3 regions of the Tardiphaga sp. 813_E8_N1_3 genome follow, and region 3 is predicted to be linked to each of the others. Evidence: riboswitches for the same ligand, from Rfam matches in the RefSeq annotation. Region 3 holds a riboswitch; each other region holds the start of a gene.
The links. A riboswitch is a leader RNA that binds a small molecule or an ion and turns the genes downstream of it on or off. The one in region 3 is predicted to bind cobalamin.

Region 1 (3,272 bases), 1.5 Mb from region 3:
GAAAAGGCCAGCCAGCTTTTGACGTCCGGATCGAGATCAGTCTCAAGGCCCAGATCGATCGGCACATGCAATAGCGAACAGGATGGCGCGAGCTCAACGCGATGCCGCCCCAGCAGATCGACCATGGGCTCCAGCCCATCGAGCAGGCTGGACAGATCGGACCGCCAGATATTGCGGCCGTCGATCACGCCGAGTGAGAGGATCAGGTCCTTTCGTGCCTTCGCAGCGACTTCGTCAAACTGCTCCGATCCACGGACCAGATCGAGATGAAGCCCGGCGACGGGAAGCGATAGGGCCAGATCGAGGTTATCGCCAAGTTCGCCAAAGTAAGTGTTCAGCATGATCCTGAGCTGCGGGACCGCTTCGGCAAAAGCCGCATAAGTCCGCTGCAGCGCCTGCTGGGCCGACGTGTCGAGATCGAGCACCAGACATGGCTCATCCAGTTGCACCCATTCGGCGCCTCTGTCGGCCAATTCTCCGAGCACTTCGACGTAAACAGGTAGCAATCGATCGAGTAGCGTCACCGGATCGAATGACGCATCTGCACTCTTGGCAAGCTTCAGATAGGTCACAGGCCCGACCAGCACAGGCCGCGTCTGATAGCCCAGCGATCTCGCTTCCTCATATTCTTTGATTGGCTTGCGCGACGCGAGACAGAAGGTTTGATCTGGCGTCAGTTCCGGCACCATGAAGTGGTAGTTGGTATCAAACCACTTGGTCATCTCCTGCGCTGGCACACCGTGGGACGCATCATGCGTGTGAGAGCCATGCTTACAGGCCTCGTCATGCGCGGCGCCTTGTGATCCGCGCGCTATGGCAAAGTAGGTGGCGAAGGAAACATCCCCGCCGGTCCAGCCATAGACTTTGGGAATGGCGCCGACCATGACGCTGGTATCGAGCACTTGATCGTAGAAAGAGAAGTCGTTCGACGGCATGACCGTGACCCCGAGCGACTTCTGGCGCGCCCAGTTGGCGGCACGCAGCCCGACGCCGACATCGATCAGCGCATTCTCGTCGATTGCACCGGACCAATAACTTTCCAGCGCCATCTTGAGCTCACGCCGCGGACCGATCCGTGGCGTGCCCAATGTAGCAACAGGGAGTGAGGTAGTTGATTTTGAAGAGGTAGACTTTGACACAGTAGACATGGCTTAACCCCAATGATTGGGGGCAAAAGGCCAAAGTGACACGTCTGGATTCCACGACGGCAGTCGCGGAATCGCAACCGCACCACCGGGACACCCCGCCCGAGGACGTTTATGTTGTCGAGGCAGGTCTCCTGGCTCGCGGGTCAATGCTGCTGTCCGGCCTTCCCAAAACCTTTGCGGGCCTCAGTGACTTTAATGGACAGCGGCTCACCGCTTACAGTTGCGGGGGCAGCTCCGGCCTTGGCTTAACGCCTCACCGGCTTCCCTCTTAGCTTCGGGCAAACCTTCCCGAAGAACCACGACAGGTTCACATATGGGCAACATCGCGCGGCAGTCAACAGAGCTCGCGCGAGCTAACTCTGCCCACACGCAGCGGCGCGTTGAAGATTCCGGAGCTGGCGTGGGCCGCAGCCCCGAGGTCAAACGCATCAAGCCCGGCACGAGGCCGGGCTTGTGTGAATGCAAACTACACTTCGTGGATTGCGTTTACGCGCCGTTGAGGAACTGCAGCGGATCGACCGGCGACGATCCCTTGCGGATTTCGAAGTGAAGCTGCGGCGACGTGACTTCGCCGGACTGGCCGGACTTGCCGATCACCTGACCGCGCTTGATGGTCTCACCACGCTTCACCATCAGCTCACTCGCATGGGCATATGCGGTGACGTAGCCGTTGGAGTGACGAACGAGAACCAGATTGCCGTAACCCTTCAGCTCGTTGCCGGAATAGGCAACGACGCCATCTTCGGCAGCCTTGATCGGCGTGCCTTCCGGCACGGCGACGTTGATGCCGTCATTGGACTTGCCATTGGTCTTAGCGCCGTAGCCTGTGACCACGCGGCCGCGCACCGGCCAACGGAACGTCGGCAAAGCGCCGGTTGCGTCAGCGGCTTTAGTCGGCGATTCCGGCGTGGTTTCTTCAGGCGTCGTCGTTGCACTTGCGAGACGGGCCTTCTGTGCGGGTTCGGCAGAAGCAACACGGGCCACGGCAGCGGACGTGACCGCGCCAGCCGGAGCAGCCGTCACGGCTGCGACGGGCGCAGCGAGCGGCGCGGCTGCAGGAGCTGCAGAAGCCGTAGTACGTGCGCCGGGCACGTTGATTTTGCTACCAAGCTTCAGCTGGGCGTTCGGCGCCAAACCATTGGCGCGCGCGAGTTCGGCGACCGGCACGTTGTTCCGGCGCGAGATGCTCATCAGCGTATCGCCGCGATTGACGAAATGCGTGGTCGATGCGCCGGCGGCAGGTTTGCTCGGAGCAGCGGCAACGGCCGGAGTTGCGGCGGCGCCCTGGCGCGGAATGATCAGCGACTGGCCGGGCGACAACGCGCGCGGCCCCTTGTAGCCATTGGCCTGCAGGATCGCGGCCGACGAGACATTGTAGCGCTTCGCCAGACCATCGAGCGTATCGCTGGTGCCGACGATGATCGAGGTGCCGCCATCACGGGCAAGCCCGTTGGTCGCTGCAACCGAGCGCGGCGCCGTGGAGCCGGTGGTTTCGATCGGCGCACGTGCGGGCGGCGGCGTATACATACCGTTACCGCCCCCGCTAACGGGAGCAGCCGACGCAACCGGACGAGCTGCCGGATAGGATTGCGGCGCCGAGATCGGCGGCGGCAAAGCCTGGGATTGATACTGCGGCTGCGGATTATAGGCCGGGCGCTGATACTGCGGCAGTTCCTGGCGCTCGACCGGCGCGCGTGGTGCCCGCTGCGGCACCGAGCCGGTGGTTTCGCCTTGCCAGCCAAAGCCACGGGACTGCCCCGAGTCAAAACTTGGATTCTGAGACAGACGCGTCTGCATGTCGGCGCTGCAGCCCGCAAAACCGATAGACATCAGCGCCAGCACCGCGACCTGCGGAGCGCGACGCGAGTAAAGCAACTCGACAACGCTGGACATTGGTTACTCACTCATACGCAACAAACAACTGAATTGAGTAAACACCGTCTCCGTTACCAAGCCTTTAACCTTGCGACCAACACGTGACAGTCGTTCACGAACTTTTTTTCAGAGCTCGCGCGCGATGCCCGGAAGTGCTGGCACAAAACGCACGTCCACAAGCTCCTTTCGCTCCAATCCATCCCCGGTTTTGCGGATCCGGACCAGGGTCTGGACGCCATTATGAGGACC
Region 2 (3,272 bases), 4.1 Mb from region 3:
GGTCGAGCGCGAGGCCGATCGAGGCTTCGATACCTCGCGACGATTGCTGGCCGACTTGTTGTACTGTTCCGCCACCGCCGGGAATGGGAGTGATCAGATTGTTCTTCACGATCTCATAGCCTGCTAGCGTCCACTCACCGCGACCGCCCCAGAACGACTGCTTGACGCCGATCTCGGCCTGCTTGCCGGTTGCGAGATCGAATTTCGCATTGGCATTGCTCGCCGAGATCAGTCCGCCGACCGTATCCACAGCCGTCGAATACTGGCCATAGAAAGCGAGATTCTGGATCGGTGTATAGACCGCGCCGACGCGCCACGAGGTCGCAGAATAGTCCCGGGTGTAACTGTTGGCGGGTTTGCGATAGTCGGTTCGCTCAATGGTCGGCTGATCTTGGCGGACGCCCGCGATCAGCGACAATTGTTCGGTGATGGCCAGTCGATTTTCGGCGAAGAACGCGTATTGATTGGCGACGCTCCTGAAGCCGGGAATCGTCGGGTCCGGGCTGCTGAACAGGCCGGGATCGAAGTTGATCGGATCGACCGATGACGATCCGCCATAGGGCGAGTTGTTGGTGTGCTTGAAGTCGATGCGATTGACGTCGAAACCGGCCAAAAACTCATTGGCCATGCCGAGCACATGGCCCTTGAACGTGGCGTCGAAGCGATCGCCGATCTGCTGCTGGTTATGGAAGATTTCGAAATATGAGCTGCGGTCGATCTGGCCCGTTGCCGGATTGAATGCGTAGTTTTCGAGCTCTTTCCAGTGCCGCTGGCTGTACATGTAATACAGCGTGTTGCGGATCGAGATGCCGTCGGCAACCTGCCATTCGGTCTTCACCTGGCTCCAGCTGTCCTGCCAGCGGATCGTGCTGTCGCCGACATTGTAATTCTTGAAGCGCAGGGCGGGATCGAACTGTCCGTTGATCAGCGGCGTGCCGAAATAGCGCATCGGGTGGCGATCGCCGTAGTCGGTCGAGATCGTCCAGACGAGGTCTTCGGTCTGCTTGATCTGTACGGTGGCATGCAGCGCGACATTCGAGTTGTTGCCGCGATCGACCCAGCCGTCCGACATGTTACCGGTAGCCGTGATGCGGTAGGCAACGTCCTTGTTGATCGGTCCGCCGCTGTCCACCGCGATGCGGCGGGTCATGTTGCTGTCGAGCGAGATTTCGGCCTGGTTTTGCGGGATCCATGACGGCATCTTCGAGACTATGTTGATAGCGCCGCCGACGGCACCCTCGCCGAACATCACGGACGCCGGACCACGCAACACCTCGATGCGTTCGGTGGACCAAGTGTCAAACGGGAAGTTGACCGTGCCCGAAGCGACGTAGAGTCGCGTGCCATCGAGCAACATCTTCACCGAATCCACGCCGGTGAAGCCACGGGTGCTGAAGGCAACGCCGCCGTTGCCGGGATCTCCGATGGCCGTTATGCCGGTGGCGTTCTGCGTCACGGCATCGAGTACGTTCTGCTGGCCGCGTTCGGCGATGGTCTCGGCCGAGATCACCTCGACGCTGGCAGGCGTCTGCAGGCGCGTCAGGCCGAGGCGGCTGCCGGTGGATGTAGTGCCCGTGAGGTTGAGCGTCGGCGCTGCGAAGACGGGGCCTGTCGGTGTGGTAACCGGCGCGCCGGTATTGGCGGCGACATTGCGCTGCTGGCGTGAGCGCGCAGCACGCGATGCATTGCCGTTCGTGGTGCGGCGTGCGCGCTGAGGCGTCGCCGACGGCTGGACTACAACGGGATCGAGCGTCTGGCTTGGCTGTGCAGCTTGCGCCCAGCTTTCGCTCGGACACAACAAGCAGGAGAGAGCAACAGAATAAAGAAAGGGAGTATGTCGCTTCAATGCGACGGGAGAAACGGAGGTCATCTACAGGACTCGCGGTTACGTGGCACGTCACCGCAAACCAAGTCGCCCCGCTGCTTTCAAACAGGCAGTGTGACTTCCACCAGGACACCCCGCCCAATGTGCTCGCGTGTGACCACGACTGGCGGCAGGTCTCCTGGCTCACGGGTCAATGCCTGTTGCCGCCTTCCCAGGTGAATACCCAGTGGCTCTTGGCGCAGGCTCGCCGCTTACAGTTGCGGGGGCAGCCGCGGAATCGGGGGATCCCCCTCACCGCATTCCCTTTTGATCCCCGAAGGGAACCGTCGCCTTCACGTTAAGGTGAAATTTCCAAATGTGTCAATCAAGTTGCTAGTCACTCGCAACGTGTGCTGACGGGTGTTGATATTGCGCATCACCTGTCATCGCAGCGTCAAGCGATTTGCCTAGAGCCACTGGTGCCAGAGCCAGGATCAGGAGTTCGCCATGGCGTACAAGTTTTCGGTATTACGTATTTCCCGCCGTCGTTTTCTCACGCAGTCAGCTGCAGCAGGCGCAAGCTTCCTGGCGATGCCTTACCTCAGCCGCGCGGCGGATCGTCCGGCCGTATCGCATGGCGTGCAGTCCGGCGATGTCGGGACGAGCAGCGGCATGATCTGGTCGCGCGCCGATCGCCCGGCGCAGATGATAGTGGAAGTCGCCACCACCGAATCCTTCAGCAATGCGCGCATGTTGCCTGTCGTCAGGGCGCTGCCTGAAACCGATTTCACGGTGAAGCTGCTGCTCGATAATTTGCCGGCCGGGCAGGACATCTTCTACCGCGTCAAATTCTGCGATCTCTCGCATACCGACATCGTCGGCGAGCCCGTGATCGGCCGCTTCCGCACCGCGCCGGCGGATCGCCGCGATGTGTCCTTTGTTTGGGGCGGCGATGTCGCAGGCCAAGGCTGGGGCATCAATGCCGATGACGGCGGCATGGTCACCTTCGCCACCATGCGCAAGCACAATCCGGATTTCCTGATCCATTCCGGCGACACGATTTACGCTGACGGCCCGATCCTGCCCGAAGCAAAATTGCCGGACGGCACGATCTGGAAAAACACCATTACGGTGCCGGAAAAGGCGAAGGTCGCCGAGACGCTCGACGAATTCCGCGCTGCGCACAAATACAATCTGCTGGACGACAATGTTCGTGCCTTCAATGCGCAGGTGCCGATCTTCGGCCAGTGGGACGATCACGAGGTCACCAACAACTGGTCCTCATCGAAGCAGTTGCCGTCATCTTACAAAGAGCGCGACATCACGCTGCTGGCCGCGCGCGGCGCCCGTGCCTTTCACGAGATGTATCCGATCTCGGTCAACCCGACCGAACCCGGACGCGTCTATCGCACGCTCAACTACGGTCCACATCTCGATGTCTTCATGCTGGACGAGCGCAGCTATCGCG
Region 3 (3,272 bases):
ATCGAGTACGATATCGTGGCCGCGTTCGGCCGAACGGTGCGCGAAGACGCAATAGTCGCGTGCAGCCGAGCACAGACGAACGGCGAGCAATGCCGCAGCGCTGGAGATGAAGCCGTCGATGATCACCGGCCGCCGTTGCGAAGCTGCGCCGAGGATCGCTCCGGCCATGCCCGCGATTTCCAGTCCGCCGAATTCAGCCAGCACATCCAGCGGCGCCGTTGCGGCGCTGCGCGCTGCCGCTTTCGTGATCGCCGCGCGCTTGCGCGCCATGCCAGCGTCATCCTGCCCGGCGCCAACACCGATACAATCATCCAGTGGTGCCGGTGCGAGTCGATGAACCACCAATGCCGAGGAGGCCGTGTTGCCAATTCCCATCTCGCCGAGCGCGATGATGTCGGCGCCAGCCTTGATCTCGCCAACCGCGATTCTGAAACCGCGCGTCAGCGCATCGGCTGCGTGCTCTGCCGTCATCGCTGGCTCGCGCGCGGCGTTGGCTGTGCCCATGCGGACCTTGGCGTCGATCAGCTTCGGATGCACAGGCAGTTCCGCAGCGACGCCGATGTCGATCACGCGGACGTCGATGTTGTTGGCCGTGGCGAAGGCATTGGCCGTGGCGCGGCCGGCCAGATAGGTCATCACCATCGCGACCGTGACGGCCGACGGATATTGCGACACGCCTTCGGCCACGAGTCCGTGATCCCCGGCAAATACCAGCAGCACGGCATTGTCGCCGCGCGGTTCGCCAGGATGCCGGATCATGCCGAGCTGCAGCGCCAGGTCCTCGATTCTCCCCAGCGATCCCGGCGGCTTGGCCTTGCCGTCGATGACGGCACGGATGCCTGCCGCGATCTGCGGGTCAACAGGCGCAATGGCGGGCGGCTGCCACAAGGGCTGGGAATGGGCGGACATGAGGTTCCTTTTCGCGGCCTAACTGACGCAAGACGACCTGCAAGGTCAACAGGTCCGGGCGACAGTCCGTCGGCGCGGTTGACCCCGGCGCACCCGGCAGATAGCGTCTTTTGCGATGGTCCTTCCGCGTGGAAGGTGAATAGGGAAGCCGGTTTGAGGCCGGCGCTGCCCCCGCAACTGTAAGCGACGAGCCCGCGCCGGTGCCACTGGGAATTCTTCAGAATTCTTGGGAAGGCGGCAACAGGCTTTGACTCGCAAGCCAGGAGACCTGCCATCACGAACTGTGCTTTGGAGGCGTCGTCGGGGCGGGGTGCACCGGACGGGAGCGAACCGACGGCAATGCTGTCGGCGCGATCCAACAAAGCTCGTAAGCCCGTGAGGGCGTGAACTGAGCATGTCATGGATCACGACAGCGCCGATATCTCTGGCGAACAAATTTCGGTCGAACCGCCGCGCTCCGTGCCGGCTGGTCCCGTTGTCGTGAGCGTGTGCATCAGCTGCAAGGCCGCCGAAACTGGCACGATCATCGGGCCGGACATGTTCGATGCGGTGAAGGCCGCGCTCGGCGATGGCGCCGTGATGGTGCGTCCGGTGCAGTGCCTCAGCGTCTGCAAGCGACCGGCGACGGTCGCGGTGACGAGTCCTGACGGCTACACATTTTTGTTCGGTGATCTGCAGACCGACAGCGGCAGCGCGGCGTTGGTGTCCTTCGTGGAGTCCTATCAGAAATCCGACTACGGCCTGGTGCCTTGGCGCGAGCGCGCCGAGGTGCTGCGGAAGGGTATGGTCGCGCGCGTGCCACCGATGCGTTGGTCGCCTGAAGACGGGCGTGCTCCGAAATGACCGCCGCGACAACGACATTGGTGCTGGGCGGTGCGCGGTCCGGCAAGTCGTCCTTCGCCGAGGCGCTGGTCAACAGCATCGGCTTGACGAAGATCTATCTGGCGACCGCAACGGCCGGTGACGACGAGATGCATGTCCGCATCGCGCAGCATCGCAAGCAGCGCGGTGAAGGCTGGATCACGGTGGAAGAGCCGCTGGCGCTGGTCGATGCCCTGACGCGCGAGGCGACGGTCGGCCGCGTCGTGCTGGTGGATTGCCTGACACTGTGGCTGTCGAATCTAATGTTTGCCGAGCGCGATCCGGAGATCGAGGCCAAGCGCCTTGTGCGTTTTCTCGATGTGTCGCGTTATCCGATCGTTTTCGTGTCCAACGAAGTTGGCCTCGGCCTCGTGCCGGAGACACCGCTCGGCCGCGCCTTTCGCGATGCGCAGGGCCGGCTCAACCAGATCATCGCGGCCGCCGTGCCGAATGTTGCTTTCATTGCAGCCGGGCTTCCGCTCTGGCTCAAGCGTTCCCAGGAGAATTGAATGTCCCGCGTTCCCGTCACCGTCCTCACCGGATTCCTCGGCGCCGGCAAGACCACGCTGCTGCGCTCGCTGCTGACCCAGGCCGATGGCCGCCGCATCGCCGTGATCGTCAATGAATTCGGCGATGCCGGCTTCGATGGCGGTCTTGTCGAGGAATGCGCGGCAAAGGCCTGCGCGCCTGGCGATATCGTCGAGCTCACCAATGGCTGCATCTGCTGCACGGTCGCTGACGATTTCGTGCCGACCATGGACAAGCTGCTGTCTCGTGAACGTCCGCTCGACGCCATCGTCATCGAGACGTCCGGTTTGGCGCTACCGCAGCCGCTGCTGAAGGCCTTCGCGTGGCCCGCGGTAAAGACCCGCGCCACTGTCGATGGCGTCGTTACCATCGTCGATGCGCTGGCTTTGTCCGAGGGGCGCGTGACGCTGGACGAAGATGCCGTTGCCGAGCAACGCGCCAGGGACGAGGGTATCGAGCACGACGATCCCATCGAGGAAGTATTCGAGGACCAGCTCGCTTGCGCCGATCTCGTGGTGCTCTCGAAGAGCGATCTCGTCGCCCCGGAAAAGCTCGCCGAGATCGAAGCCAAGCTGAAGGCTGTGCTGCGCCCCGGTGTCAGCATCGTGCGCTCCAAGGGTGATCTCGCGCCATCGGTATTGATCGGCCTCAATGCCGCTGCCGAGGACGACATGGCCGTGCGCGTCGGTCATCACGGCGAGGAAGAAGAACACGACCATGACGATTTCGACAGCATCGTCGTTAAACCGACCGCTGCGACCAGCATCGACGCGATGCGCGCGCGGATCAGCGACGCGCTTGGCCTCGACGGCGTCCTCCGTGTGAAGGGCCATGCCCGCATTGCCGATAAATCCGCTCCGATCGTCGTGCAGGCCGTCGGCGCCCGCGTTGAACTCGCCTTCGCCCGGCCGGACGTGACGCAGGCCGAGCATCTGGTGGTCATCGGCCTCAAGGGATTCGACGGCGACGCGGTG

Region 1: linked by a shared signal. The riboswitch ahead of metE (5-methyltetrahydropteroyltriglutamate--homocysteine S-methyltransferase) and the one ahead of AB8A33_RS06560 (DUF1636 domain-containing protein) in region 3 are both predicted to bind cobalamin.
Region 2: linked by a shared signal. The riboswitch ahead of AB8A33_RS25880 (TonB-dependent receptor) and the one ahead of AB8A33_RS06560 (DUF1636 domain-containing protein) in region 3 are both predicted to bind cobalamin.

Annotation. Positions count from the first base shown of each region.
Region 1 is NZ_JBPWQE010000001.1:2,866,366-2,869,637, forward strand. Features, by position in the region: gene metE (5-methyltetrahydropteroyltriglutamate--homocysteine S-methyltransferase) at 1-1,148, opposite strand, end outside; cobalamin riboswitch at 1,253-1,464, opposite strand; gene AB8A33_RS13710 (peptidoglycan DD-metalloendopeptidase family protein) at 1,635-3,041, opposite strand; gene AB8A33_RS13715 (protein-L-isoaspartate(D-aspartate) O-methyltransferase) at 3,150-3,272, opposite strand, start outside.
Region 2 is NZ_JBPWQE010000001.1:5,475,287-5,478,558, reverse strand. Features, by position in the region: gene AB8A33_RS25880 (TonB-dependent receptor) at 1-1,870, opposite strand, end outside; cobalamin riboswitch at 1,977-2,168, opposite strand; gene AB8A33_RS25875 (alkaline phosphatase D family protein) at 2,312-3,272, shown strand, end outside.
Region 3 is NZ_JBPWQE010000001.1:1,398,782-1,402,053, forward strand. Features, by position in the region: gene cobT (nicotinate-nucleotide--dimethylbenzimidazole phosphoribosyltransferase) at 1-909, opposite strand, end outside; cobalamin riboswitch at 1,009-1,199, shown strand; gene AB8A33_RS06560 (DUF1636 domain-containing protein) at 1,309-1,752, shown strand; gene cobU (bifunctional adenosylcobinamide kinase/adenosylcobinamide-phosphate guanylyltransferase) at 1,749-2,279, shown strand; gene cobW (cobalamin biosynthesis protein CobW) at 2,280-3,272, shown strand, end outside.